One region of the Cryobacterium sp. TMT2-17-1 genome, then DNA from elsewhere that is predicted to be linked to it. Evidence: predicted binding sites of a transcription regulator. Region 1 holds the regulator's gene; the other holds the start of a gene.

Region 1 (15,167 bases):
GCATCGTCAAGGCGATGGGCGCCGACACCGTCATCGCCGACACCGAGCTGGCGCCCAGCCAGCGGCGCGCCCTCGAGGACGTCGTCAAGGTGAAGGTCATCGACCGCACCGCCGTGATCCTCGACATCTTCAGTCAGCACGCCAAGAGCCGCGAGGGGAAGGCCCAGGTCGAACTCGCCCAGCTCGAATACCTGCTTCCCCGCCTGCGCGGCTGGGGGGACTCGATGTCCCGCCAGGCCGGAGGCCAGGTGGGCGGCGCCGGTGCGGGCATGGGTTCGCGCGGCCCCGGCGAGACCAAGATCGAGCTGGACCGCCGGCGCATCCACACCCGGATGTCCCGCCTCCGCAAGCAGATCCTCGAGATGAAACCCGCTCGCGAGGCCAAGCGGGCCAACCGCAAGCGCAACGCCGTGCCATCCGTCGCCATCGTCGGTTACACCAACGCCGGCAAGTCGAGCCTGCTCAACCGCATCACCCGGGCCGGCGTGCTCGTCGATAACTCCCTGTTCGCCACCCTGGACGCCACGGTGCGCAAGTCGACGACGGCCGACGGGCTGCTCTACACGCTGACGGACACCGTCGGGTTCGTGCGGAACCTGCCCCATCAGCTGGTGGAGGCGTTCCGGTCCACCCTCGAGGAGGTCGCCGACGCCAACGTCATCGTGCACGTCGTCGACGGCTCGCATCCTGACCCGGCGAGCCAGCTTGCCACAGTGCGCGAGGTCATCGCCGAGGTCGGCGCCCGGGAGATCCCGGAGGTCGTCGTCTTCAACAAGAGCGACCTGATCAGCGATGATGACGGGCTCGTGCTGCGCGGACTCTGGCCGAAGGGCATTTTCGTCTCGGCCCGCACCGGCGAGGGCATCGAGGAACTGCTCGCGACCATCTCGGACCTGCTGCCGCGGCCGTCGATCAGGCTCGAGTTGCTCATCCCCTACGAGCGGGGCGACCTGATCGCGGTGCTGCACGATCAGGGCACGGTGCTGTCCACCGAGTACGCCGAGACCGGCACCCGGGTTACGGCTCTGGTGACTGATGAGATTCGGGCGCTGTTCGAGCCGTTCGCCGTGCCGCCGGCCGTCACCGGCTGACCCGCCGGCTTCGCTCCGCGTACCTCGGCAGGCCTTCGCCTGCCGATGTCCGCACTCCTCCGGCCTGTCTGAGCCGCTCCGGCGCCAGCTGATGACATATTCGGTCACAGACCTGCCGGGCACCGGGCGTGCTTGTTAGAGTCTTCTCAATCGTTGCCGCCGGTCTCCTGACCGGCGGCATGGAGCGACAGCCGAGCCCGGCACCCGCCCGCGAACGCCCGCCTGGCTTGCCGGGCGGTCCGCGGTCGCCCGGCCCCCGGTGACTGACACTGGCAACTGTCGAATGAGGAGCAATGCCCCACACCTCGGATCCTGCATGCCGGAAAATCCCGTTCTCATTCGAGTTGTATCCGCCCACATCGGATGCTGCCACCTCCGTGCTGCACGCCACTATCGAGCGGCTGGCCGCGGCCGGCCCGGAATTCATCTCGGTCACCTACGGTGCGAACGGCTCCTCCCGGCGCTCCTCCCTGGACGTGCTCACCCACATCCTGCGCACCACCACCGTGGACCCGCTGGCCCACCTCACCTGCGTGGGCTCGTCCAACGCGGAATCGAGCCAGCTGATCCGGGAGTTTCTGGACGCCGGGGTGCGGAGCTTCCTGGCCCTGCGTGGCGACCCGCCGGAAGGCATTCGGGAGGGTGAGGCCTTCCTCGGCGACCTGGGCAGCGCCGCGGAACTGGTGCAGCTGATCCACCGGGTGCAGGCCGAGCGGGTGCCGTACCGCGAGGCCGTGATCCCGGGACTCCCTGCCGCCCGCACGATCAAGCGGGAACGGGAGAAGGTACGCATCGCCGTGGCCGCCTTCCCGAACGGCCACCCGCGCTCCCGGTCGGCCACCCAGGACATCGACGCGCTCCTGGCCAAGCAGGCCGCCGGCGCCAACCTGGCGATCACGCAACTCTTCTTTCACGCCGACCACTACCTCAGCTTCATCCTGCGAGCCCGTGCCGCCGGGGTCGAATTCCCGATCCTGCCCGGGATCATGCCGGTCACGAGCCCGGCCCGCCTGCGCCGCATCCTCGAGTTGTCCGGCGAGGAACTGCCGTCCGAGCTGGCGATCGCGCTCGAGGTGGAGCCGACGAAGGAAGGCCAGCGTGAGATCGGCATCCGTCAGGCCACCGAACTGGCCCGGCAACTCATCGCCGGCGGTGCCCCCGGGCTGCACCTCTACGCCTTCAACCAGCACGAGACCGTGCTCGCCGTGCTCGACGGCTGCGGTCTGCTCACCCCCACCCTGCCTGCTTCCGCACTGCCTGCCCCTCACCCCGTCAAGGAGAACTCATGACCCACACTTCCGCCTTTCCCGCCTTTCCCGCCGGCACCATCCTGGGCTACCCGCGCATCGGGCCGCGCCGCCAACTGAAGAAGGCCGTCGAAGCGTTCTGGGCCGGATCGGTCAGCGCCGACGAGCTCGAAGCGACCGCGGCCGCCCTGCGCCAGAGCACCAGGAAGCGCCTCGTGCAGCTGGGACTCGGCCGGGACGACTCGTCCATCCCGGAATCCTTCTCCTACTACGACCAGATGTTGGATGCCCTGAGCACGGTGGGCGCCGTCCCCGCCCGGTTCGCGCATCTGCGGGGCGCGGACGGCCACCTCGACCTGGCCGGCTACTTCACCCTCGCCCGCGGCGAAGGGGAGAATCCGCCGCTGGAGATGACCAAATGGTTCGACACCAACTACCACTACCTGGTGCCGGAGATCGGCCCCGAGACCGAGTTCACCCTCGCCGGCACCCGCCTGGTGCGCGAGTTCGAGGAGGCGAAGGCGGCCGGATTCCTGACCCGGCCCGTCATCGTCGGCCCGGTCACCTTCCTGCTGCTGAGCAAGCCCAGCGACGAGGCCCCGGCCGGATTCAGTCCGCTTGACCGCCTCGACGACCTTGTGCCGGTCTACGCCGCCCTCCTGCAGCGGCTGCGCGCCGCTGGAGCCGAATGGGTGCAGCTCGACGAGCCTGCCCTGGTCAGCGAGAGCATCGACATCCCGAGAACGGATGCCCTCGCCGGCCTCCGCTTCGCCTACAACACCCTCGGCGCCCTCGCCGAGCGTCCCGCCCTGTTTGTCGCCGCGCCGTACGGCAGCCTCGACGACGCCCTACCCGTTCTTGCCATCACCCCGGTGGAAGCCATCGGGCTTGACCTCGTGCGGGGAAGCGTGCCGGCGGAGACCCCCGGACTCGACACGACCACTCTCGTGGCCGGCGTCATTGACGGCCACAATATCTGGCGCGGCGACCTGGCCGCCGCCTTCGACACGGCGGCCGGCCTGGTCCGCCTCTCGCCGCGGATCTCGGTTTCCACCTCTACCTCGCTGCTGCACGTTCCCCACGACGTCGACGACGAATCGGCGCTGGACGACGACCTGAAGACCTGGCTGGCCTTTGCGGATCAGAAGGTCGCGCAGGTTGCCACACTCGCCCGCGGCCTCAGTCTGGGTCGCCGTGCCATCGAGATCGACCTCTCTGCGGCCTCCGCGGCCCTCGACGCGCGGGGGGTGGCTCCCGGAGTCCACGATGGCGCCGTTCGGGTGCGCGCCGACGCGCTCGCTCCGGGCGACTTCACCCGGGGCGCCTACGCAGCCCGAGTGGCAGCCCAGGAGATGGCCCTCGGGCTGCCGTTCCTGCCGACGACCACGATCGGATCCTTCCCGCAGACCGGGGACATCCGTCGGGCCAGGGCGCAGCTGGTACGGGGGGTGCTGAGCACCGCGGACTACCGGGACCTGATGCGCGCCGAAATCCGTCGGGTCGTCTCGCTGCAGGAAGACATCGGCCTCGACGTGATCGTGCACGGGGAGCCGGAACGCAACGACATGGTGCAGTACTTCGCCGAGAACCTGGACGGCTTCGCGGTCACCGAGAACGGCTGGGTGCAGTCCTATGGCAGCCGGTGCGTGCGCCCGTCGATCCTCTGGGGTGACGTGTCCCGGCCGCGGCCCATCACGGTCGAGTGGTCGGCGTTCACGCAGGGGCTGACGCCCAAGCCCGTCAAGGGGATGCTCACCGGTCCGGTCACGATCCTCGCGTGGTCGTTCGTGCGCGACGACCAGCCGCTGGGCGAGACGGCCAGGCAGGTGGCCCTGGCCCTCCGGGACGAGATCGCCGACCTGGAGTCGGCCGGCATTCAGATCGTCCAGGTCGACGAGCCCGCGCTGCGGGAGCTGCTGCCGTTGAAGCAGAAGGACCAGGCGGAATACCTCGACTGGTCGGTGGGGTCCTTCCGCCTGGCGACGGCCGGTGCGGCCGCGGCCACCCAGATCCACACCCACCTCTGCTACTCGGAGTTCGGGGTGGTCATCGACGCGATCCGCAACCTGGACGCCGATGTGACCAGCATCGAGGCGGCACGCTCTCGCATGGAGGTGGTGGGCGATATCCGGTCCCAGGGCTTCGACCACGGTATCGGCCCGGGAGTGTGGGACATCCACTCGCCGCGTGTGCCGAGCGTGTCCGAACTCACCGACCTGCTCGAGCGCGCCGCGGCGGCCATCCCGGCCACCCGGCTCTGGGTGAACCCCGACTGCGGCCTCAAAACCCGCGGCTACACCGAAACTGTCCAGTCCCTACACAACATGCTCGCCGCCACCCGCATCCTCCGCGCCCGCCTGACCTCCTCCGTCTCCGCCTGACCCCGCCTCCACCCACACAAAAGCCGGGCACGACACCAAGAACAGTGTTCGTGCCCGGCCCACAAGACCCGGCTCACAAGACCCGACCGAAATAACCATGGTGACTCAACACGCGCGCGTCTCCACGACGCTGGTCGGAACCGTCGAGACCAAGAGTCGGCCTGAAATGCTGATGTGCTTGAGTGCTGATGCCCTAAACCGACCGCAGCACTGCCACAACCTTCCCCAGAATCTCGGCGTGATCGCCGACGATGGGTTCGAAGTTGGTGTTGCGGGGCAGTAGCCAGGTGTGCCCGTCGCGCTGGCGGAAGACCTTGACGGTTGCCTCGTTGTCGAGCATGGCTGCAACGATTTCACCGTTTTCGGCGGTCTTCTGCTGCCGCACGACGACCCAGTCGCCGTCCATTATGGCGGCGTCGATCATCGATTCGCCCGACACCTTGAGCATGAACAGATCGCCCTTGCCCACCAGCTGGCGGGGTAGCGGGAAAATCTCGTCGATCTGCTGTTCGGCGGTGATCGGGATGCCGGCGGCGATGCGACCGACGAGCGGAACCATGGCGGCGTCGCCGACCTGCACTCCGGTGTGGAAACTTTCCGAGGCTCCGGCCGTCGTGTCTTCGGGCGACTGCGGAATCTCGATGAGCACCTCCAGTGCTCGGGGACGGTTCGGGTCTCGGCGGAGGTAACCGCTCAGTTCCAGCTGGTTGAGCTGGTGGGTGACGCTCGACAGTGACGACAGGCCGACGGCGTCGCCGATCTCGCGCATGCTCGGCGGATAGCCGCGTTGGCTGACCGAGCGCTGGATGACGTCGAGGATGGCGAGCTGCTTCTCGCTGAGGCTCTTGCGCCGTCTGGTGCCGCCCTTGTCGCGGGGACCGCTGGTGTTCTGTGCCACGTTCGTCGCTCCTCGTTTTGATTGATGCGCTGGCAGCAAGCAGCGAATGCCGCCGATTCACGCGAATGTCGGGGGTGCCTGATTGAGTGTCAATCAACAATCGAAACTGTATCCGCGTTGAGCTCATTAGACAAACATGTATTCGAGTGGGTCGGAACAAATATTTCAGAAACTACCGAATAAAGCTTGATTGTTCGAATAATCGAATATACATTCGGAACATAAGTTCGCATCCGGCTCTCCCGGCCGAGAGTCGGATGCGTCTTCTCACAGGAGGTATCACATGAGCACTGCACTTGAACGAGGCGCCCCCATCGCGACCGGACGCACCCGGCTCCGACTCACCCGGCGCGGTCGCGTCGTTTTCACGTCCCTGGCTGCCTTTCCGCTCGTGGCCGTGGCCCTGGCCGTCGCCCTCAACGGAGGCATCGCCGCCGCCGAGAACTCGACCGTCGCTCACGTGGCCTCGGCCTTCGACTACGTCACCATCAAGTCGGGGCAGTCGCTCTGGCAACTTGCCGAGACAATCGCGCCCACGTCAGATCCGCGCGAGGTGATCGCCGAGATTGTGAGCCTCAATCAGCTGCCGTCCGACAGCGTGCAGCCCGGTCAGCGGCTGGCGCTTCCGAACGACCTGTGAACTACCCGCGGCGAGCCCCCGCCGGTCTCACCCCGGTAATATTGGGGGAGTGACCAGTCTCAACGATCTGCCCCTTCGCGATAATCTGCGCGGACTCACTCCCTATGGGGCGCCGCAGTTGCACGTGCCGGTGGCTCTCAACGTGAACGAGAACACCCACGGCATCCCGGCTGAGGTGGCGCAGGACATCGTGGCGGCGTTGGCCGTGGCGGTCACAACCGTGAACCGATACCCCGATCGGGAGTTCACCGAGCTGCGGGATTCCCTCGCCCGTTATCTCGGTCACGGCCTCACCCGAAAGAACATCTGGGCCGCCAACGGTTCCAACGAGGTTCTTCAGCAGGTGCTGCAGGCCTTCGGCGGCCCGGGTCGGTCCGTGCTCGGCTTCGCGCCGACCTACTCCATGTACCCTCTGCTGGCCTCCGGCACCGGCACCCGCTGGATCGCGGGCGGTCGTGACGCAAAGTTCGAACTCTCCCCGGCCACGGCGCTCGAGTGGGTCGACCGGGTTGCCCCTGACCTCGTCTTCCTCTGCTCGCCGAACAACCCCACCGGCACGCCCCTGTCCCTGGAAACGATCGCGGCCGTCTACGATGCGAGCGACGGCATCGTTGTCGTCGACGAGGCGTACGCCGAGTTCGGGACGGATGACGCGCCAACGGCCCTGAGCCTGCTTCCCGGCCGGGAGCGCCTGCTGGTGTCCCGCACCATGAGCAAGGCGTTCGCCTTCGCCGGTGTGCGCGTCGGCTATCTGGCCGCCGATCCCGCCGTGACGGATGCCCTCCGCCTGGTTCGTCTGCCCTACCACCTGTCCGCGCTCACCCAGGCTGCCGCGGTCGCCGCGCTCGTCCACACGCCCGCGATGCTTGCCATGGTCGACGACATCCGCGGGCAGCGGGACCGCATCGTGAGCGAACTGGCCCGGCTTGGCTACACTCCGCTGCGCAGTGCGAGCAACTTCGTGCTGTTCGGCGGCGTTGAGGACCCTCGGGCCACCTTCGAGGCGCTGCTGGCGGAAGGCATCCTTGTGCGCGACGTCGGCATCCCGGGCCACCTGCGGGTCAGCGCCGGCACCGAGGCCGAGACCACGGCGTTCCTCGACGCCCTCGAGGCGCTTGGGCGGCCGTGAACGGCGCGGGCCAATAAACTAGTCGTATGAGCTTCTCTTTCGCGACCACCTCGCCCCGTTTCGCCCACCTGCAGCGCGAGACCAGCGAGTCGAGCATCGACCTGTCGCTCAATCTCGACGGCACCGGTGAGTCGGACATCCAGACGTCGGTCCCGTTCTTCGATCACCTGCTCACGGCCTTCGCGAAACACTCGTTGACCGACCTCACCGTGCGCGCCCGCGGCGATATCGAGATCGATGTGCACCACACGGTCGAGGACGTCGGCATCTTGCTCGGCCAGGCGATCAAGCAGGCTCTCGGGGACAAATCCGGCATCTCCCGCTACGGTGACGCCGTCGTGCCGCTCGACGAGGCCCTCGTACAGGCCGTCGTCGACATTTCCGGGCGCCCCTACCTCGTGCACCAGGGCGAGCCGGCCGGTTTCGAGTTCCACCTGATCGGCGGCCACTTCACCGGCTCCATGGTGCGCCACGTGTTTGAGGCTATCGCCTTCAACGGCGGCCTCACGGTGCACGTCACCGTGCAGGGCGGCCGCGACCCGCACCACATCGCCGAAGCCGAATTCAAGGCGTTCGCCCGCGCGTTCCGCCAGGCGAAGGCGCTCGACCCGCTGGTGTCCGGCGTCCCCTCGACCAAGGGTGCGCTGTGACCAGCGTCGTTGTCTTCGACTACGGCACCGGAAACGTGCACTCCGCCGTCAAGGCACTCGAACTCGCCGGGGCCGAGGTGACGCTGACCGGCGACCGCCGTCAGGCGCTTGAGGCCGACGGGCTCGTCGTGCCCGGCGTGGGCGCGTTCAGCGCCGTCATGCAGGCTCTGAAGGCGGTGCACGGCGACGAGATCATCGACCGCCGGATCGCGGGCGGACGCCCGGTGCTGGGCATCTGCGTGGGCATGCAGATCATGTTCGAGCACGGCGTCGAACGCGGCGTGGACACGGAGGGGCTGGGCGAATGGCCCGGCACCGTGACGCAGCTGACGGCGCCGGTGCTGCCGCACATGGGCTGGGACACGGTCACGCCGGGGGAGGGCTCGACGCTGTTCCATGGCCTCGAGCAGGAGCGCTTCTACTTCGTGCACTCCTACGCCGCCCAGGAATGGTCCCTCGACGTCATGCCGCCGTTCCCGAAACCGATTCTCACCTGGTCCGAGCACGGACAACCTTTCCTGGCCGCCATCGAGAACGGACCGCTTACCGCCACCCAGTTCCACCCGGAGAAATCCGGTGAGGCAGGCATCCGTCTGCTCCATAACTGGCTCGGCACAGTCAAGAACTGACCTTGACTTTTCCCTGACTGACCCGGTCGCCGCGACCATTCCCAACCGAGGACACCCATGACTGTGCATACCCCTTCCCTCCGTCTCGTTCTGCTGCCCGCCGTGGATGTGGCCGACGGCAAGGCCGTTCGCTTGACCCAGGGCGAAGCCGGCACCGAGACCAACTACGGCGACCCCGTCGACGCGGCACTTGACTGGGCCCGCCAGGGCGCCGAGTGGATCCACCTCGTCGACCTCGACGCGGCCTTCGGTCGCGGCAACAACACGGATGTCATCCGCACTGTGATCCGCGAGGTCACGGGCGTGAAGATCGAGCTCTCCGGCGGGATCCGCGACGACGCGTCGCTGGACGCGGCCCTGAACGCGGGCGTCAGCCGGATCAACCTGGGCACCGCGGCACTGGAGAACCCGGAGTGGGCGGCGCAGGTCATCGCCCGGCACGGGGACGCCGTCGCCGTCGGGCTCGACGTGCGCGGAACCACCCTCGCCGCCCGCGGCTGGACCAGGGAGGGAGGGGACCTCTGGGAGGTGCTCGCCCGTCTCGAGGAGGCTGGCTGCTCGCGCTACGTCGTCACCGATGTGACCAAGGACGGCACGCTGCAAGGCCCCAACATCGACCTGCTCCGCCAGATGATGGAGCGCACTGACCGACCGGTCGTCGCCTCCGGCGGCATCTCCAGCCTCGACGACCTCCGCGCATTGCGCGAACTTGTACCGCTCGGACTCGAGGGAGCGATCGTCGGAAAAGCCCTCTACGCGGGGGCGTTCACCCTGAGCGAGGCACTGGATGTCGCGGGCGCGTAACCTCGGCTCCACCGGCCTTCCCGGCGGACCCGGAGGGGGCGACTCCGCCGGGCAACCGTGGGAGGGACGACAGTTTGAGCCCAACATGCACAGCGACGACGACGGGCTCGCGCCCGAGCCGCTGCTGGCGGCCGTGCGCCGCTTCCAGGCTCGGGAGGCCGGCGAAGAGACGGTGGTCGACGCCATCCGTGGCTCACGGCTGCTCGTTCCCCTGGTGACCGAACTCGGCCAATCGGGCACCACCGAGGCCGGCCTCCGCGTCGACAAGACCCAGGAACTGTCGATCATCACCGTGGCCGGGCCCGACGGCCGCACGGTGCTTCCCGTGTTCTCCTCGGTCGCGGCGATGACGGCGTGGAACACGCGGGCCCGGCCGGTCCCGGCCGACGGCGTGCGCGTCGCGCTGGCCGCGGCTCAGGAGAACACCGATCTGGTCGTGCTCGATCCGACCGCGCCCACCGAGTTCGTGGTGCGGCGCCCGGCCCTGTGGGCCATCGCCCAGTCCCTGCCCTGGACCCCCAGCTATGCCAGTCGCGACGTCGCGGATGCCTTTGCCGACTCCGTGTCCACCGAACTGAGTGTGCTCGGGGTTGAGCTGGCCCCCGGCGACCCGGCCGCCCGCCTCGCCGGACCGGAACTAATTGTGCGTCTCGAGCTCGTGGACGGCCTGACCCGCATCGAGCTCGACGCGACCCTCGCCCGGCTCGCGGCTCGCTGGTCATCGAGCGACGTCATCGCCACCCAGGTGGACTCCCTCACCGTGCAGCTGCTGCCCTCCGCCTAGGCGGCCTCTTCCATCGTCGGCGGTTCCGGGCTCCGGGTTCCGGGCTCCGGATTCCGGGCCCCGCGCTCCGCGATCCGCCCGCGCCCCCGCCCCCGCCACGAACGAATTCGACGGAGATTGTGGCAAAATCGGTCCTGGATGTCCGGGAAAGCCCGTTTTAGCTCAGAATCTCCGTCGAATTGGTTCGAGTGGCCCGGCTCAGGCGGATCGGCGAGGATAGTCGTATGAACGAGGTTCTGCACCGATTCACCCCGGCCACCCGCGCCTGGTTCGCGCAGGCCTTCGCCGCACCCACCGAGGCCCAGCTCGGGGCGTGGGACGCCATCTCTCGGGGCTCGCACGCGCTGGTGGTGGCCCCCACCGGGTCAGGTAAGACTCTCGCCGCGTTCCTCTGGGCCATCGACCGCCTGGCCGCGGATACTGCAGAGGCCGCAGATGTCTCGGAAGCCTCGGCGCGTCCTGACCGGGTCACCGCGCCGGGAACCCGCGTGCTCTACATCTCGCCGCTCAAGGCGCTCGGCGTCGACGTGGAACGCAATCTGCGGGCCCCGCTGGTGGGCATCGTCCAGGCTGCCGAGCGTCTCGGGTTCGCCCCGCCCCGGGTGACCGTCGGCGTGCGGTCGGGGGATACCCCGGCCACGGAACGCCGAAGCTTGGTCAAAACGCCGCCGGACATCCTGATCACCACGCCAGAATCGCTGTTCCTCATGCTCACCTCGGCGGCGCGGGAATCGTTGCGCGCCGTGGACACGGTCATCATCGACGAGGTGCACGCGGTCGCGGCGAGCAAGCGCGGCGCGCACCTGGCCGTCTCACTGGAACGGCTCGACGACCTGCTCACCCGCCCGGCCCAGCGCATCGGACTGTCGGCTACCGTGCGACCGGCCGCCGAGGTCGCCCGGTTCCTCGGAGGGTCCGCACCGGTGGAGATCGTCGCACCGGTGTCGACCAAACGATTCGACCTCAGCGTGGTCGTTCCCGTCGACGACATGAGCCAGGTCGGCCCGGCACCGGTGCGGGAGGGTTCGACGGCCGCCGCCGCCCCACAGACCGGGTCCATCTGGCCGCATGTGGAAGAGGCAATCGTCGACGAGGTGCTGGCGCACACCTCCTCGATCGTGTTCGCCAACTCCCGCCGTCTGGCCGAACGGCTGACCGCGCGCTTCAACGAGATCTATGCCCAACGCCTCGAGGACGAGCTCGTGCCCGCCGCGATGCCGGCCGTGATGACCGAGCGGATGCCTGCCCTCGCGCCCGTCGGCACTGCGGCACCCGGCCCGCCGGCCGCGCTCATGGGCGCCAGCGGCCAGAGCGCCGGGGCCGAGCCGCTGCTTGCCCGCGCCCACCACGGGTCCGTCAGCAAGGAGCAGCGCGCACTGATCGAAGACGACCTGAAAGCCGGGCGGCTGCGCTGCGTGGTGGCGACGTCCAGCCTCGAACTCGGCATCGACATGGGCGCCGTCGACCTGGTCGTGCAGGTGGAGTCGCCGCCGTCCGTGGCCAGCGGGCTGCAGCGAATCGGCCGGGCCGGGCACCAGGTGGGCGAGGTCTCCCGGGGCGTGATCTTCCCCAAGCACCGGGCCGATCTCATCCACGCGGCCGTCGCCGCCGAGCGCATGGCCGCCGGCCTGATCGAATCCCTGCAGGTGCCGTCCAACCCACTCGACATCCTCGCCCAGCAGACCGTGGCGGCAACCGCCCTCGAACCCATCCACGCGGAGGAGTGGTTCGACACCGTGCGCCGCAGCGCCCCCTTCCACGCCCTCCCGCGGTCGGCCTACGAGGCCACCCTCGACCTGCTTGCCGGTCGGTATCCCTCCGACCAGTTCGCCGAGCTGCGCCCCCGCATCGTCTGGGACCGGGAGACGGGCATCCTCACCGGGCGCCCGGGCGCGCAACGGCTCGCGGTGACCAGCGGCGGCACGATCCCCGACCGCGGCCTATTCGGCGTCTTCATGGTCGGCGGCGACCAGGCCACCGGCCGCCGGGTGGGGGAGCTCGACGAGGAGATGGTCTACGAGTCCCGGGTCGGCGACGTTTTCGCCCTCGGCACGACGAGCTGGCGTATCCAGGAGATCACCCACGACCGGGTGCTCGTGCTGCCCGCCTTCGGTGAACCGGGGCGGCTGCCGTTCTGGAAGGGCGACGGCCTCGGCCGGCCGGCCGAGCTCGGTGAGGCGATCGGCGCGTTCCTGCGCGAGGTCTCGGCGCTCCCCGACGCGGAGGCCCGGGTACGCTGCCGGGCCAGCGGCCTCGACGAGCGGGCCGTTGACAACCTCCTGACCTTCCTCGCCGAGCAGCGCGCCGCGACCGGTCAGGTCCCGACCGACCGCACCCTCCTCGTCGAGCGGTTCCGAGACGAGCTCGGCGACTGGCGGGTGGTGCTGCACTCCCCGTTCGGCCTGCAGGTGCACGCGCCCTGGGCCCTCGCCGTGGGCGCCCGGGTGCGGGAGCGCTACGGTCTCGACGGGGCCTGCGTGGCCAGTGACGACGGCATCGTCGTGCGCATCCCCGACACCGAGTCCGACCCACCCGGAAGCTCCCTCTTCGTCTTCGACCCGACCGAGCTCGAACAGATGGTCACCGACGAAGTCGGCGGGTCGGCCCTGTTCGCCGCCCGGTTCCGCGAGTGCGCCGCGCGGGCACTGCTGCTCCCGCGCTACAACCCGGGCCGGCGGTCACCGCTCTGGCAGCAGCGCCAGAAGGCCGCGCAGCTGCTCGACGTGGCCCGCACCTTCCCGACCTTCCCGATCATCCTCGAAACCGTGCGCGAGTGCCTGCAGGACGTCTACGACCTGCCCGCCCTCTTGGCCCTCACCCGCCGCATCGACAGTCGCGCCCTGCGCCTGGTCGAGACCCAGACGGATGCCGCGAGCCCGTTCGCGAGCACCCTCCTCTTCGGCTACGTGGCCGCGTTCATGTACGAGGGAGATTCCCCGCTCGCCGAGCGGCGCGCCACCGCCCTCTCGCTCGATTCCAGCCTGCTGGCCGAGTTGCTCGGTCGGGTGGAGCTGCGCGAGCTGCTCGACCCGGCCGTGATCGAGCAGACCGACCTGGAACTGCAGCGGCTGCCGGCCGACCGGAAGGCGCGCGGAGTCGAGGGCATCGCCGACCTGCTCCGCGGCCTCGGACCGCTCACCACGGCGGAGGTGGCCGCCCGCCTCGACCCCGCCGTGTCACCGGGCGCCGCCGAGGGCCTGCAGGTGCTTTTCGACGCCCGGCGCATCATCCCGGTCGGTTTCGCCGGGCAGCAGTGGTGGGCGGCCATCGAAGACGCCGCCCGGCTTCGCGACGCCCTCGGCGTCCCCCTGCCGCAGGGGGTCCCGGCCGTGTTCACCGAGCCGGTGCCGGACCCGCTCGGCGACCTGGTCAGCCGGTACGCCCGCACCCACGGCCCGTTCACTCTCACCGACGTGGCCGCGCGCTTCGGGCTCGGTCCGGCCGTGGCGCTCGTCGCCCTCCGGCGGCTGGCCGGGGCCCGCCGCCTCCTCGAGGGCGAGTTCCGGCCGCACGGCACCGGCAGCGAGTGGTGCGACGCCGAGGTGCTGAGGCGCCTCCGCCGCCGCTCCCTGGCCGCGCTCCGGCACGAGGTCGAGCCGGTCGACCAGGTCACAATGGGCCGGTTCCTGCCGGCCTGGCAGCATGTGGGCGGGCGCCTGCGCGGGATCGACGGGGTCGCATCCGTGATCGAACAGTTGGAGGGGGCGCGCATCCCGGCATCCGCCTGGGAGACGCTTGTGCTGCCCTCCCGCGTCGCAGACTACCGGCCGGGCATGCTCGACGAGCTCACCAACACGGGCGAGGTGCTCTGGGCCGGCGCCGGCACGCTGGCCGGCAACGACGGCTGGATCAGCATGCACCTGCGCGACACGGCGCCGCTCACCCTGCCGCTGCCCACCCCGCTGGAGACCACTGCGCTCCAGCAGGAGATTCTGACCACCCTGGCCGGCGGCGGGGCCTTCTTCTTCCGTCAACTCGCGGATGCCGTCGGCAGCCAGGACGACGCCGGCCTCGCCGCCGCCCTCTGGGACCTGGTCTGGGCGGGACTGGTGGGCAACGACACCTTCGCCCCCGTACGCGCCCTGCTCTCCGGCGGGCGCGCGGCGCACAGCACCCGCCGGGCCGCCCCGCGAGCCCGGCTGCACGGCGGCCGCATCCCCGCGCGTGGCACCCTCCCGTCCCGCACCGGGCCACCGACCGTATCCGGGCGCTGGTCGATCGTTCCGGTCGCCGATGACTCGCCCACCCGTCGGGCGCACGCCCTTGGCGAGACCCTGCTCGAACGCTACGGCGTCGTCACCCGGGGTTCGGTGATGGGGGAGGGCGTGACGGGCGGCTTCGCCCTCGTCTACCGCACCCTCAGCGGCTTCGAGGAGATGGGGCGGTGCCGGCGCGGCTACTTCATCGAGGGTCTCGGGGCCGCCCAGTTCGCCACGGTCGGCACGATCGACCGGCTGCGCTCCTACGTCGCCGAGGCACAGCATCCGGAACCGGTGGCGATCACCCTCGCCGCCACCGACCCGGCGAACCCCTACGGCTCGGTGCTGCCCTGGCCTCCGCTGCCCGAGGGCACCGGGCACCGCCCCGGACGGAAGGCCGGCGCGCTGGTCGTGCTCGTCGACGGGGCCCTGGTGCTCTACGTCGAACGCGGCGGCAAGACCGTGCTCGCGTTCGACGGAGCGGCCGGAAACGGAGCGGCCGGGAACAAAGCGGCCGGGAATGGTGCCGACGGGAACGGTGCCGACGGGAACCGTGCCGACGGGAACCGTGAACCCGCCGTCGAAAATGGCGGACCGACTGCGGTCCTGACCCTCGCCGCGGCGACCCTTGCCGGCACGGTCACCGCTGGGCGGGTTCCGAAGCTCGGCGTGGAGACCGTCAACGGCGTGTTCGTGATCGGAACAGCGGTGGGCA
Region 2 (15,167 bases), on a different contig from region 1:
AGTGCGGAGAACAGTGTGGTCGGGATGATGCCGAGGAAGAAGTCCGATTCGGCGGCTTCCGGCGGCACGAAGGTGGTCGCGGTGAGATCGAGCCCTGAGCCGGGCTTGATCACGTTGCCCACGACGAGGCCGATCGCCAGGGCGAAGGTGGACATGGTCAGGAAGTAGCCGAGCGCCAGTCCGCCGATCTTGCCGACCGTGGCGGCCTTCGCGATGGACCCGATGCCGAGGATGATCGTGCAGAAGATGATCGGCGAGATCATCATCTTGATCAGGGCGATGAAGATGTCCCCGAGCGGTTTGAGCGAGACGGCGAATCCGCCTGTGCCGCCGAAGAGCAGGCCGACGATGACGCCGAGGATCACCGCGACGATGACCGCCATGTACAGGTAGTGGGACTTGTCAAACTTCTTCGCGGGCTGTGCAGCGCGAGCGCGAGGCAGTGATGCCATAAAAGACTCCTTTGTCTAGTAACTAGGCTGGGGTGAAGCGCTGGTGCGCCCGGACCATCCGTGGTGTGTTTCAGACTGGACGACCGAGGCGCCCGCGTCACTGTTGCGGTCATATTGGTCACGGTCGCGCAAATGGAAGAAGGATGCGATGGGGCAAGGCTGGAGCATTGCGCGCCGCCTGTTCCTGGCGAACGCCCTGGTCATCATGGCGATAACCGTGTTCGCGGGCACCGCGGCCTTCGTGGACGCCCGCGACCGTGGTTTCGTCGCCGCCGAGGAACGGATGCTGTCCGTCGCCAGCGCCATCGCCGACAACCCGCTCGTACTGGATGCCAGCCGCTCGGCCGATCCCAGCGCGGTGCTCCAGCCGTACGCCGAGCGGGTCACCGCCGACGCCACCCTCGACTTCATCACGATCATGGCGCCCGACCGCACCCGCTGGACCCACCCGACCGAGTTGGAGATCGGCCGCCCCTACATCGGTACCGTCACGCCCGCCCTGGCCGGGGAACCGTTCACCGAGGTGACCACGGGCACGCTCGGACCCTCGGTGCGGGCCGTCGTTCCGATCACCGACGAGCAGGGAGCCGTTCAGGGCCTGGTGGCTGCGGGGGTGAAGACGAGCAACCTCTCCATCGCGCTGAGCGCGCGGCTGCCGGCCGTGCTGGGGGTGGCCCTGATGCTGCTAGCCACGGGCACCCTCGCCGCCTGGCTGCTCGGTCGCTATCTGAGCCGGGTCACGCTCGGCTGGGGACCGGAGCAGCTCGCCCAGCTCTTCGTCTACTACGACTCGGTGCTGCATTCGGTGCGGGAGGGTCTCGTGCTCGTCACTCTCACGGGCGAGGTCGTGCTCTACAACGATCAGGCTGCCCGGCTGCTGGGCCTGCCGCCACGCTCACCGACTGAGGGCCGAGCATCCTCCGCCGCCACGCAGAGCCTTGACCGTCTCGACCTTCCCCCGGCGCTCGCCGAGCTACTGAAGAGCGGCCGCCCCGCCACCGACGAGATCCACGTCACCGACACGCGCGTGCTGGTCGTCAGCCAACTGCCGGCACTGAAACCGGGCAGCGGCCGCACCAAACCCGCGCCGATGGGCTGGGTTGCGACCATCCGCGACCACACCGACCTGCAATCGATGGGCAGCGAGCTCCGGTCGATGCGCACCCTCTCGGATGCCCTGCACGCCCAGACCCATGAGCACGCCAACCGGCTTCACACCATCGTGTCCCTGATGGAACTCGGGCGCGGCGCCGAGGCCCTCGATTTCGCCACCAAAGACCTGGAGCTCAGCCAGCAACTCACCGATGACATGCTCGACTCGGTGGACGAACCGGTGCTCAGCGCCCTGCTGATGGGCAAGTTCGCCCAAGCCAGCGAGCTGGGCGTGCTGCTCACGGTTGAGGCGGCCGGAACCCTCGCCGATTCCGGCCTGACGGCGCAGGACCTGGTCACGGTCGTGGGCAACCTGGTCGATAACGCACTCGACGCGGCCGCCGGCGGCGAGGCACCCCGCCGGGTGCACCTCTCGGTCGGCTCCACGCCCTCGTCGGTGGCGATCGAGGTGGCCGACACCGGGCCCGGCGTCGACCCGGACGCCGTGACCGACATCCTCCGCCGCGGTTACAGTACCAAGGAGCCCGGCAGTTTCGGCCGCGGCCTCGGACTGGCGTTGGTGCGGCAGACGGTCAACCGGCTCGGCGGCAGCCTCAGCATCACCCGCCGCGAGGGGGCCGTGTTCACGGTCACCCTCCCCCGGCAGCCGGAGGAGCCCACTGCGGGCATCGAACCCGACCTCGCGGCGACGATGGGCGGATCGCATGACTGACCGGGACATCCGGGTGCTCGTCGTCGAAGACGAAGCCATTGCGGCCGAGGCGCACGCCGCCTACCTCGGGCGTTTGACCGGTTTCGTGCACGCGGGCACCGTCGGCGACGGCCATTCCGCCCTGCGCGCCCTGGCAACGGCCGTCACCGCCGGGCAGCCCATCGATCTGGTGCTGATGGATATGACCCTGCCCGACCTGCACGGCCTCGACGTGAGCCGACGGATGCGCGCGGCCGGCCTGACCACGGACATCATCGCCATCACGGCGGTGCGCGAACTGCACATCGTGCGCGGCGCCGTGGCGGCCGGCATTGTTCAATACCTGATCAAGCCGTTCACCTATTCGACCTTCGCGCAGAAGCTGGTGCAGTATCGGGACTTTCGGCTTCAGCTGGGCGGCCTGTCCGCGATGACCAGCCAGACCGACGTGGACCTGGCGTTCGCGAGCCTGCGCACGCCCACCGAGCTGCCGCGGCCGAAGGGTCTGTCCGAGGGCACCCTGGGCGCGGTGATCGAGTTCCTGAAGCTGCAGACCGTTCCGGTCTCCTCCAGCGAGGTGATGGAGCAGCTCGGCATTTCTCGGGTGACCGCCCGGCGCTACCTTGAGCATCTGGCCGACACCGGCTCACTCGAGCGGTCGCCGCGCTACGGCACGCCGGGGCGGCCAGAGAACGAATACGTCTGGAAGCGGCTGTAGCGCGCACGTGCAGTCACGGCCGCGCGGTGAGCACTCCTGGCGTGGCTCTCTCAGCGGCCGGCGCGCTCCGCCAGGCCGTGCACGCAGGCGGCCTGGCCGGCGTGCTGCAGGTCGTCGGAGAGCACGCTGACCAGGCGCACCGCGAGTGTGACCGGCGGGGTCCAGCGGGTGTCGACGACCCGGGAGAAATCTGCCGTGGTGAGAGTGGGCAGCCAGGCGATGGTGCGGGCGTGCACCGCGTCGAGATAGCCGGCCAGAACGGATGCGCCGGCGCGCACCTGCCCAACCTCCTCGACGGTTTGGCCGTAGCCGGTGGCCGCCCGCGCGAAGGGAAACGCGAACCTGTCGGCCCAGCCGGCGCTGTCCCAGAGCTGGTCCTCGTTCATCAGCTCGGCCAGGTGGTCATCCTGCACCCGGGTCAGGTGCCAGATCAACCACGCGATGCTGTTCGCCTCCGGGTCGGGCCGAAAGGTCAGCAGCTCTTCGTCGGCATCCACGAGCACGACATGCACGATGCTCCGGACACGTGCGTAGGCCTCGGCGATCAGGTAGCTCGACAGCATCGGTTCTCCTTACGCCGAGTGCCTCGTCAGTGCCTCGGTTGGTGGCCCCGATGTGTCCCGCGTCGGAGCCAGAGTAGCCCCGGCTTGCTACCTGGCGGTGGTCGAGCCTGTCGAGGCCCACCGCCCAGCAGCTGGATTACGGTTGCGCCCGTTTGCTCGGGAGTGCGATCAGGGTTTGTTCGGGGTCGACTCCGACCGGCGGCCGGAGCCAGTAGTCGTTACCGGTGCGGATGATGCTCCAGTGCTGATTATGCAACAGCAGGTGGTGCGGGTGGCAGAGCAGTACCCCGTCGGCGGGGTCGGTATAGCCGTTGTCTTTCACCCATTCGTTAATGTGGTGGGCCTCGCTCCAGGCTGGTGATTTGTCGCAGTCGACCCAGCGGCATCCGCCGTCGCGAACGCCCATTGCGGCCCGCTGGGCTTCGGTGAAGAGGCGTTCGTCGCGGCCGACGTTGATGATGTCGCCGGATTCACTGAACTGGATGCCGCGGGTTCCGGTGTCGCAGAGGAGCCGGTCGATGGTGTCCTGCGAGATCGGGACCGGGTTTCCCTCGATCTGCCCTGCCTGACCCGCCTGACCCGTTTCGAGGGCCGTTCCGGCCACGATCACTCAAACCGACGGGCGGCGGCCACCGAACACCCGCCCCTGGTCGGCCTCACCGGCGATCTTCAGCAGCTGCACGAAGGCATCCGCGGCGATCTGATCCGTGCTGCGCGAGTCATCCTGCAGGCGTTTCGCCCACGCCGCCTTCTCCTTGTCGACGAAACGCACGCCTCCGCGGCGAGGGTCGGTGACCGAATCGAAGACGGAGAGCACGAATTCGCCGTCTTCGGGAGCGAAGAGCCCATTCAGGCGCACCTTGCCGTTTCCCAGCCGGTACACCTTCAGGAACCGGTCGTCGTAGGCCTGCTTCTCCCGAGCGGCAATGCCGGCTTCGTCGAGGCGGTCGCGCATTCGTCTCGCGAGTTTGAAGACGTGGTCCGCGTTCAGAGTTGAGGCCATCATCGAGCCGACCGCGACGAGCTTGAACGCGTCGTTCTTCGTCGAGCCGGTCACCTTCTGGATCAACGCCTGAGGCGAGAGGAACCCCTGCTGCGCGGCCAGACCGGAGTGGCCCGGTTCCAGCCGCGAACGCCGGGCGATGGTCGCCGCCATCCGCGCCGAACGGGTGTCGAGGAGGCGGCGAGCGGCCGCGATCGGCCTCTGACCGGCCAGCACCTCAGCATCGGCGAGGGCCTTATTTTCGGCGAAAACGGAACCGAGGAGGGCGACGGCATCCGTTGCCTGCCTGAGGTCATCCGCGGTGGTTGTCATGTTTCGAAACTAGCAAACATGACATACAGAGTTGAGAGTCTGTCACTTATCTATGGAAGTTTCTAGAAGTCATGTTCGAGGCCTGCGCGGCCACTCCACCCTCTTCCGGTCGGCTAGCCCTCCAGCGACCTGATCAGACGAGCCGGCACGCCACCATGGACGGTGTTGGGCTCGACGTCCTTGGTCACTACACTGCCGGCAGCCACGATTGCCCCGTTGCCGATCGTGACACCGGGCAGGATTGTGGCGAAAGCACCGATCCACGCGCCGTCGCCGACATGGATCGGCTTGGTTACCAGTGGGCCGACTCGGAACTCGCTGGGTCCGATCTCATGCGTACTTGTGACGAAGCGGACGCCCTGGGCCACAGCCGCGCGCCCGATGACCACACGCTCATTGCCGTCGAAGTAGCAGCCCTCATTCACGAACGCGCCGGGTTTTAGAACGACCATTCTGGAGCCAAAGGTGACCCCCTTCAGCACTCTGGAACTTCTGACGTTCATTCCGGCGAGGTGGAGCAGCCGAGACCGATGCGCTCCATTGACGATCAGCGGTGTAGCCAGGAGCCAATTAACGATGATGTCGTGCCAAATTCGCACCGCGTGGGGTCTGTCTTTGGTGGCTCGTGCAGCTCTGATTTTTTCCGCCTGACGATGAAGGTGCTGTTGACTGGATATCAGGCTACCGGGTACAGAAAAGGCCAAGCCTCGTTTGGAACGAGCCTGGCCTTTTTCTGATGGTGCACCCCCCCGGACTTGAACCGGGAACCCACTGATTAAGAGTCAGTTGCTCTGCCAATTGAGCTAGAGGTGCGTGTTTCTCTACTCTCCGACCCAGGGTGACCCGAACCGACTCTAGATACTAACAGCACGATTACCTTCGGCGCCAATCGCGGTACAAACCGGAGAGTCGCGCCAAAATTACTAGTCTTGGTCTGTGACCCAGCCCCAGAAGTACTCCCTCGATGACGACCTCCAGCTCGCGACCGAGCTCGCCGATCTGGCCGACGCGATCTCGCGCGACCGGTTCACCGCGATGGACCTCGTCGTGACGACCAAACCCGACCGCACCCCGGTGACGGATGCCGACCAGGCCGTGGAGCGCGCGATCCGGACCGCCCTGGCCGAGCGGCGCCCGGCCGACGGCATCCTCGGTGAGGAATTCGGCACCGAGGGCACCAGCGTGCGGCAATGGATCATCGATCCGATCGACGGCACAGCCGGTTTCCTGCGCGGCATCCCGATCTGGGGCACTCTGATCGCCCTCGCCGTCGATGGCGATCCGGTGGTGGGGATGGCGAGCTCCCCAGCCCTCGGCAAGCGTTGGTGGGCGCGCACCGGCGGCGGCGCCTGGATGACCGACGAGCGCACGCCGGGCGCCGACCCCGTGCGCCTGGCCGTGTCCGGCGTGGCCAAGCTCGCCGACGCCTCGCTCAGCTACAACAGCATCCAGCAGTGGGACCAGACCGGGCACCTCGACGAGCTGATCACACTGTCCCGCCAGGTCTGGCGCACCCGCGCCTACGGCGACATGTGGTCGTACATGCTCCTCGCCGAGGGTCTGCTCGACATCGTCGCGGAATACGACCTGCAGCCCTACGATCTCGCGGCCCTGGCCCCGATCGTGCAGGAGGCCGGTGGCCGGTTCTCCTCCGCCGACGGCCGGCCCGGCCCCTGGCACGGCAGCGCTCTGGCCACCAACAGCCTGCTGCACGAGCCGGCTCTGCGGGCCCTCGGCTCAGCGACCACCACCACGGATGCACCCGCGTCCCCGAGCGCGCCGACCCGCTAACCGATGATCCCGCCGCGCACGCACCCCGGAACCCTGACCCTGCTGATCGCTGCGGCCAGCGTCCTGACCGCCAGCCTCACCGGCTGCAGCGTGATCGGCGACATGCTGCCGACGCCGGTCCGCAACGTGGCTGCCGTGCCGGCATCCGCTCTCGGAGAGGTCACCGCTGTGGCCGACCTTCTCGTCGGAGACTGCCTACGTGAGGTTTCGGAGGGACTGGACGTGAACGCATCGATCGTTCCGCGGGTTTCATGCGACGAGAGCCACGAGTTCGAGGTATTCGCCCGGTTCCCGGTGCCGGGCGACGCCTTCCCCGGCGACAACGCCGTGACCGCAGTGGCGGAAACCGGCTGCGGTTCCCTGTTCGAGGACTTCGTGCTGCTCGAGTACCGGGCATCGAGTCTGGATTTCGCCTACCTCACCCCCACGGCGCAGAGCTGGGCCGACGCCGACGTCCTGGCCAGCCCGAACGGCCCGGGCAGCCGCGACGTCTCGTGCCTGATCACCGACCCGGCCGGCGCCGTGACCGGCACCCTGGCCGGCGCATCGCGCTGACCCGCGGCCATACTGTTGACCCATGAGGATCAATGCCTTCTCGGATGTCTCCCTGCGAGCGCTCATGTTCCTGGCGACGCTCCCCGACGGCGAGCTTCAGACCTCGCGGGTCATCGCCGAGGCGGTGGCCACCCCGTACAGCCATGTCAGCAAGGCCGTCATGCGACTCCGCGAGCTGGGACTCGTGGAGTCACTGCGCGGCCGTACCGGCGGAGTGAGGATCAGCCCGGTCGGGCGAACGGCCACCGTGGGCTGGCTGCTGCGCCAACTCGACACCCGCGACGATGTCGCCGACTGTGAGACGCCCCACGGTGACTGTCCGCTCAGTGGCGGCTGTGGACTCCGCGGGGGGCTCCGACGAGCACGGGAGGCGTTCTACGCCGAACTCGACGACCTTGTGATCGCGGCTCTCCCCCATATCGGCTTCCCCGCTCCCGTTGTCCTCACGCTGGCACCCCCGCCGCCGCGCCGCGCCGATCGGGGGTAATGGGATACAACCCGATATTAAGCATTTGAAATGATACTTTTGGGTACGTCCCTCAATTGCTTGGAGTTTGCATGCTATCCACCCAGTCACTGCCCCTCATCAAAGCGACTCTGCCCCTGGTGGGCGAGCGCATGCCCGAGATCGCGAAGAACTTTTACGGCCGGATGCTGACCGCTCACCCCGACCTCTTCGACGGCCTCTTCAGCCGCTCCAACCAGAAAAACGGCTCGCAGCAGCAGGCCCTGGCCGGAAGTATCGCCGTCTTCGCGACCTACCTGGTGCAGAACCCCGACACCACGCCGGAGGCCATGCTCTCCCGCATCGCCCACAAGCACATCTCCCTCTCCATTGCGCCCGAGCAGTACGACATCGTCTACAAGTACCTCTTCGAGGCCATCGCCGAAGAACTCAGCGACGTCATCACGGCCGAGATCGCCGGCGCCTGGACCGAGGTCTACTGGCTGATGGCCCACGCCCTGATCAAGATGGAGAAGGGCCTTTACGCCGGTCTCGCCAGCGACAAGCCGCTCGCCCCCTGGGTCGTCGTGAAGAAGGAAGCGGCCGGCACCGACGCCGTCACATTCACCCTGGAGCCGGCCGACGACACTCCCGTGACGCCTGCCCTGCCGGGCCAGTACGTCAGCGTCACGGCCACCATGCCCGACGGCATCCGCCAGGTGCGCCAGTACTCGCTGTCGGCCGGCACGGCCACGACCCGCGTCTTCACCACCAAGCTCGACGCAGACGGCGAGGTCTCCCCCGTGCTGCACCGTGATGTGCAGGTCGGCGACACGCTCATCCTCTCCGTGCCGTGCGGCGACATCACCCTAGATCAGGGCACCGGCCCGCTGATCCTGGCCTCGGCCGGAATCGGCTGCACGCCCAGCGCATCGATCCTGCGCTCCCTGGTGGACACCGGCTCGAAGCGCGAGGTGCTCGTGCTGCATGCCGAGAGCAACCTCGAACGCTGGGCGCTGCGCGACCAGATGAGCGAAGACATCGCACTGCTGGAAGCAGCAGAGCTCGAACTCTGGCTGGAGATCCCGAGCGAGGGCCACCACGAGGGCTTCATGTCCCTTGAGAACGTGTCGATCCCGACGGATGCCTCGGTGTACCTGTGCGGTCCGCTCCCGTTCATGCGCAGCCTGCGCTCACAGGCGCTGGAGTCCGGTGTGCCGGCCGACCGCATCCACTACGAGATCTTCGGCCCTGACCTCTGGCTTGCCGGCGTCTGATCCGCGCGGAATTTCAGCGCAGCCTCAGTGCTCGTCGCCCCATTCGGTGCCCTCGAGGTCGCCGCGCAATGTGCCGGTGACCTCGTCGACCGCCTCGCCCACGGTGCCCGCGAACCGCTCCGGTGGGAACCGTCGACTGAGACCGTAGTCGCGCAGGTGGTCCTTCACCGGACCCTTCATCTCGGCGAAGATCAGCGTGATCCCGCGTGAGGCGAGGAAATCGTCGAGTTCCAGAAGTTCTTCCACGGCGGTCGTGTCGATCTCTGTGATCGGCTCGGCCGCCAGGATGACCGTGTGCACGTCACTCCCTGCCTCGGTGACGACGCGACGCACGAAGTCGTCGAAAATGCCGCCGTTGGCGAAGAACAGCGGCGCGTCGAAGCGCACGATGACGATGCCGGGCAACCGCTCGCCCTCCGGATGACGGGACAGGTCGTGGTACCCGCGCAGCCCACGGATGCGCCCGAGCTCAGCCCGGTAGGGTCGCCAGGCGTGGCTCACGAATGCCCCGAGGGACAGCACGATCGCCACGCCGATGCCCTCGATCACGCCCACGACCACGACACCGAGGAACGACGCGATGGACAGCGCGGCATCCACTTTGTTCATCCGCACGAGGGCGAGGAACCCCTTCACGTCGATCAGACCGGCGGCCGCGACGATCACGACGGCAGCGATGGTCGCCGAGGGCAGGTAGCCGGTGAGTCCGGGCGCCAGCAGCATGAACACCACGATGAGTGCGGCGCCGACCACGCCCGTGAGCTGGGTTCGTGCGCCCGCGCTCTCGGCAACGGGGGTGCGCGAGGACGACGCCGAAATGGGGAAGCCGCCGAGCAGACCGCCCGCGATGTTCGAGGCGCCGATCGCCGCCATCTCCTGACTCCCGTCGACACTCTCGCCGCGGCGCGCGGCGAACGTGCGCGACAGCACGGCCGTATCGGCGAAGGCGATCAGGGCGACGCCGAGGGCGGGAAGGGCGAGCGCGGCGACATCCGCCCAGACCAGACCGCCGAGCGCCGGAGCGGGCAGTCCCTGCGGCATCGCCCCGACGACGGGTATGGTGCTGTGAAGCCCGAGTACGGCAGTCAGCAGTGTCGCCAGCACGACGGCCACTAGCACGCCGGGGATCCGAGATCTGCCCCAGGACAGACCCACGATGATGAGCAGCGACCCGAGTCCGAAGAGCAACGCGGTGAGGTTGACTTCGCCCCCGGCGATACCGGCCCCGATTGCGATCACGTCGGCAATCGGCGGACCCGAGTCGATCGAAAATCCCAGCAGCGCCGGCAGTTGGGAAATGATCACCAGGAGTCCGAGGGCATTCAGGTAGCCGACCCGGATGGGCTTGGAGAGCAGGTCGGTCACGAATCCGAGGCGGAGCAGTCCGCCCAGCAGGAGGATCAGGCCGACCATGATCGCGAGAAGTCCCGCCAGGGCCACCGCTCGGTCATCGTCGCCGAGGGCAAGCGGCAGGATCACGGCCGCGATGATCGGCGCCAGGGCCGAGTCGGGGCCGAGCACCAGCACGCGAGAGGGGCCGAACAAGGCATATGCCGCCAACGGAATGATCGTGGCGTACAGGCCGGTCTCTGGCGGCAGGCCGGCCACCTCGGCGTAGCCGATGCCCACCGGGATCAGCAAGGCGGTGAGCACAAGCCCCGCTCTCAGGTCAGGGAGCAGCCAGGCGCGCCGGTAGGTGAGCGCGGTATCGACACCCGGCACCCACTTCTTCACCCACGCAGCCGCCATACCGTTCCTCCCGGCCCTATCTTGGTGCATCCGGGCGGTCCGGCCTAGAGGGCCTATAAGTCGGTGTAGCCGAGATCGGGAGCCGGGAGAAAGCGGGCGACGGATGAGGGGGCGCCCGACAGCGCGAGGATCACCAGTTCGTTCTCCCCCGCAGTGAGCACCGGACCGGGCACGTACAGGGTAACCTGCGGCCCGCGATCCCAGAATCGGCCGAGGTTGAACCCGTTCAGCCAGGCCTGGCCCTTGCCCCAGCCGACGACGCTGAGAAAGAGGTCCACCCCGGGCTCGGCGACGAAACGCCCGCGGGCGAAGGCCGGGCCCGCCAGCGACCCACCGGGCATACCCCTCCGGAACAGGGAGGCGCCAAGTCCGGTCACGGCGTCGAGGCGCAGCGGGACCACCTGCCACGCCGGCTCCTCCGTGTCGAGGAGGGCCGGGCCGATCAGACCCTTGGCCTCGCCGATCCGGGGGCCGTAGTTGACCCTGCCCTGATCTTCGACGAGCACGTCGAGTCGCCCGGCAGCGTCACCGTCACCCACGCTCGGCAGGGTGAGCGAGCGGTCGTGGTTGTCGCGCTGGAGCACACCCACCGGCACACCGTCGAGAAACACCTGGGCGCGGTCGCGCACCTCAGCGAACGAGAGCACGCGGGCGGCACCCGGTGCCACCCGCGTGCGGTAGAGGGCGAACCCGGAATACTGGCCCACGGCATCCATGGTCGGCAACCCGGCGCCAGCAGCGGCAGGAACGACAGCCTCGACCCCCGCTGCAGCCTCGTCGGCCGGCACGCCCAGAACTTCGAGGGCATCCCACAGGCTGACCGACTCCCAGAGGGACACCTCGAAGGCCGGGGCCGCCCGCACCCGGTCCGGCAGCTCGTCCGGCACGCTCGTATATCGGGCGAGCACCTCCCGGAAGGCGTGGTACTTCTCGGTGGTCTGGCCGCTCTCCGACAGGGGCGCGTCGTAGTCATAGGACGTGATCGTGGGCTGGAACACGCCCTTGTCATTGGCGCCGTTCGTGAATCCGAAATTGGTGCCGCCGTGGAACATGTACAGATTGACGGATGCCCCAGTAGCCAGCAACTCGTCGAGCTCTCGCGCCGACTCTGCGGCCGAGGTGGTGTGGTGGTGTGCACCCCAGTGGTCGAACCATCCGTTCCAGAACTCCGCGCACATCAGCGGCCCGGTCGGCTGATGCCGCCGGAGGGTGGCCAGGCGTTCGCGGCTGCGTGCGCCGAACGACCCGGTCTTGTGCAGTTCGGGCAGGCTGCCGTCCTGCAGCATCTGGTCCGTCGGCTGGTCGATCGTGGTCAGTGGCACGGTGATGCCGTGGGCCCGGTTGAGCTCGACGAGCGCCGTGAGGTAGTCCTGATCGCGCCCGTAGGCACCGTACTCGTTCTCGATCTGCACCAGGATCACCGCTCCGCGGCGATCGATCTGCCGCTCGGCCACGATCGGCAGCACCTGCTCGAAGTACTCGGCGACGGCCGCCAGATACTGCGGCTCATTCCGGCGCACGCCCACTGTGGCGTTCTGGAACAGCCAGGCCGGCAATCCGCCGTTGTCCCATTCCGCACAGATAAACGGGCCGGGGCGCACGATCGCGTACAAACCCTCCGCAGCGACGAGGTCGAGAAAATGCGCCAGGTCGAGCGGCCCGTCGGTGCGGAACTCCCCGCGCACGGGTGCGTGCGCGTTCCAGGGCACGTAGGTCTCGATCGTGTTCAGGCCCATCAGCCGGGCCTTGTGGATGCGGTCGGCCCAGTGGTCGGGGTGCACCCGGAAGTAGTGGATGGCCCCGGCCAGCACTCGGAACGGCTGCCCATCGAGCAGGAAGTCCCGTTCCCCGATCGCGAAGCGGCCGGTCACGCGGTGCCGGCCGTCGTTGCCGCCACTGCCACTGCCGGCACAGCCTCCCGGGATCGGCGCAGCACGGCCACCCCGAACCGGGGCAGGTCCAGTTCGCCGTCGGTGAGCGTGGCCGGGCCGAGGTCGATGCCGATGAGTCCCGAGCCCGTGACGCCCGCCACCCGCACGACCTCCTCGCTGTGGTTGATGTAGAAGAGGTAGTCGTGGGTGTCGGACTGCCGGGCGGCGAGCTGCACCGATCCGTGCACGGCGGCAGGCAGCGGCGAGACGATCCCGGCCTGTGCGGCGAACCTTCCGACGAGGGTGGCCAGCGCCACGGTGTCGGGCACGGTGGCGACGAAGCAGGCCCGGCCGGCGCCGACAACCCGGCCCGTCACGGCGGGTACCCCGGGGTACGGACCGCCGACGAATCGGGCGAGCACCTCGACATCCGGCTGCACCGTGACGTCATGGGTGATCAGGATGCCTGTGCCTCCGTCGGGAAGGCTGGCGACGCCGGTCGGGCTGGTTCCCTCCAAACCCACGGTCTGGCCGGGAAGCAGCGGGCCGAATTCCTCCGCGCGCACGCCGAGCAGATCGCGGAAGGCGCCCGGGTATCCCCCGGGATAGACGTGGTCGTCGCGGTCGGCCAGGCCGGAGAACGCACCGACGACGAGGTGGCCCCCGGCACGGGCATAGTCACCGAGGGCGGCGGCGAGCGGCTCTGGAACGACGTAGAGCATCGGCGCAATCACGAGGTCGTAGCCGGCCAGGCCGTTCTCGGCCAGGGCGATGGCCGCGGGCACGATGTCGGCCTGCAGCCCGTTGGCCAGTGCTGCAATGTACCAGTTCATGGCCTCCACCTTGTAGCGCAGCTGGTCGGTGGGGTGCGAGTCGAGCTCGGAGGCCCACCAGGAGTCCCAGTCGAAGAGGATGCCGATGCGAGCCTGCACGGTTGTCGTGCCGGCCACCTCGGCGAGGGCGACGAGCTCGGCGCCGAAGTCCACGACCCGGCGGAACATCGTGCTGTCCTCACCCGCGTGCGGGAGCATCGCCGAGTGGAATTTCTCCGCTCCGGCGAGAGACTGGCGCCACTGGAAGAAGCAGATCGCGTCGGCGCCGTGGGCCAAGTGCGTGAGGCTGTCCCGGCGCAGCTGCCCGGGCGTCTTGGCCAGGTTCACCGGTTGCCAGTTCACAGCGCCGGTGGAGTGCTCCATCAGGAACCAGGGGTCGCGTCTGGCGATCTGCCCGGTGAGGTTGGCCGAGAACGAGAGCTCCTCGAAGGCGAGCGGGTAGGCGCCGAGGAAGTAGTGGTCGTTCGAGACAATGTCCACCTCGGTTGCCCAGTCCGCGTAGTCCATCCCCTTCACTTCGCCCATCACCATGAAGTTCGTGGTGATCGGCACGTCCGGGGTGATGCGGCGCAGGATGTCCCGCTCGGCCACCAGGTAGTCCTTCAGTGCGTCGCTGGAAAACCGGGCGAAATCGAGTTGTTGGGTGGGGTTCGGGTGGGTTCCGGCCAGGCGAGGTGGCAGGATCTGGGTCCAGGCCGAGTAGTTCTGCGACCAGAAAGCCGTGCCCCAGGCCCGGTTGAGATCGGCGAGCGAGCCGTAGCGGGCTTCCAGCCAGACCCGGAAGGCCGCCGCCGCGTCATCCGAAAAGTCGTACACGTTGTGGCAGCCGAGCTCATTGCTCACATGCCACAGGGCGAGGGCCGGGTGGTCGGCGTAGCGCAGGGCCATCTTCTCGACCAGCGCGAGGGCGTAGCGGCGGAAGACCGGTGAGGTGGGGCGCCACTGCTGGCGTGCGCCGGGCCAGATCGTCTCGCCGACCCGGCTCTCGGGCAGCACCTCCGGGTGCAGCTCGGTCAGCCAGGGCGGCGGGCTGGCGGTGGCCGTGGCCAGGTCAACGGCGATGCCGTTGTCGTGCAGCAGATCAAGCACCCGGTCGAGCCAGGCGAAGTCCCACGAGTCGATGGTGGGCTGCAGCAGCGCCCAGGAGAAGATGCCGACGCTGACGATGTTCACGCCGGCCTCCCGCATCAGACGCACGTCGTCGGCCCAAACCGTTTCCGGCCACTGCTCCGGGTTGTAGTCGGCACCGTAGGCCAGCCGTGGTGTTTCAGCGGCCAGGCTCTGGCTGCCGTCGGCGAGAGGGTGGGCGTCGGGCCAGCGGACCCAGCGGGCCGGTGAAGTGTCGTGCGTCATGGTGTTCATCTCATTCGTCGTGCAGGGTGACGGGTGTGCCGGGCGGGCGGGGGCCACCGGATCTGCGGTGGCCCCCGCTCGCCCGTCGAGCGGGGCGGATACGCCCGGTTACTTGCTGTTGACGGTGAAGCCCTGCTCCACTCCGTAGGCTGCGGTCTCGTCCTGCCAGCCCTGGAGGCCGGTGTTCAGGTCGGTCTTGTTCTCGTAGGACTGTCCGACCGTGTCAGCGAAGATGCTGTTCGAGTAGACCTGGAACGGCAGGTAGGACCAGCCGGGTACGACGTCCTTGGCGGCCTTCACGAGCACCTCGTTGATCTTCTGGCCACCGAAATACTCGCTCTCGTAGCCGAGGAACTCCTCCGACTCGAGGTCGGCGACGGTGGAGGGGAAGCTGCCGCCGTCGATCTGCAGCTGCACCCCGGGGCCGGCGTTCAGGTACTC

Evidence for each region. The regulator LexA, encoded in region 1, represses DNA repair genes until DNA is damaged. The targets are predictions, from matches to a motif close to TCGAACANNTGTTCGA.
Region 2: E3O47_RS06740 (DUF222 domain-containing protein) is a predicted target of LexA. The motif match lies at 4,916-4,931, and genes of this name have one in related genera.

The regions. Positions count from the first base shown of each region.
Region 1 is NZ_SOGC01000049.1:23,173-38,339, reverse strand. It holds gene hflX (GTPase HflX) at 1-1,091, shown strand, start outside; gene E3O47_RS14410 (methylenetetrahydrofolate reductase) at 1,385-2,380, shown strand; gene metE (5-methyltetrahydropteroyltriglutamate--homocysteine S-methyltransferase) at 2,377-4,719, shown strand; gene lexA (transcriptional repressor LexA) at 4,913-5,617, opposite strand; gene E3O47_RS14395 (LysM peptidoglycan-binding domain-containing protein) at 5,901-6,257, shown strand; gene E3O47_RS14390 (histidinol-phosphate transaminase) at 6,307-7,386, shown strand; gene hisB (imidazoleglycerol-phosphate dehydratase HisB) at 7,413-8,036, shown strand; partial or broken gene hisH (imidazole glycerol phosphate synthase subunit HisH) at 8,042-8,665, shown strand; gene priA (bifunctional 1-(5-phosphoribosyl)-5-((5-phosphoribosylamino)methylideneamino)imidazole-4-carboxamide isomerase/phosphoribosylanthranilate isomerase PriA) at 8,723-9,469, shown strand; gene E3O47_RS14370 (SseB family protein) at 9,453-10,253, shown strand; gene E3O47_RS14365 (ATP-dependent helicase) at 10,478-15,167, shown strand, end outside.
Region 2 is NZ_SOGC01000027.1:112,509-127,675, reverse strand. It holds gene E3O47_RS06765 (cation:dicarboxylase symporter family transporter) at 1-452, opposite strand, end outside; gene E3O47_RS06760 (sensor histidine kinase) at 601-2,277, shown strand; gene E3O47_RS06755 (response regulator) at 2,270-2,974, shown strand; gene E3O47_RS06750 (DinB family protein) at 3,025-3,537, opposite strand; gene E3O47_RS06745 (hypothetical protein) at 3,674-4,141, opposite strand; gene E3O47_RS06740 (DUF222 domain-containing protein) at 4,148-4,852, opposite strand; gene E3O47_RS06735 (DapH/DapD/GlmU-related protein) at 4,966-5,304, opposite strand; tRNA gene E3O47_RS06730 (tRNA-Lys) at 5,590-5,665, opposite strand; gene E3O47_RS06725 (inositol monophosphatase family protein) at 5,789-6,643, shown strand; gene E3O47_RS06720 (septum formation family protein) at 6,647-7,198, shown strand; gene E3O47_RS06715 (Rrf2 family transcriptional regulator) at 7,221-7,685, shown strand; gene E3O47_RS06710 (globin domain-containing protein) at 7,757-8,920, shown strand; gene E3O47_RS06705 (SulP family inorganic anion transporter) at 8,945-10,669, opposite strand; gene E3O47_RS06700 (glycoside hydrolase family 35 protein) at 10,723-12,540, opposite strand; gene E3O47_RS06695 (beta-galactosidase) at 12,537-14,726, opposite strand; gene E3O47_RS06690 (extracellular solute-binding protein) at 14,835-15,167, opposite strand, start outside.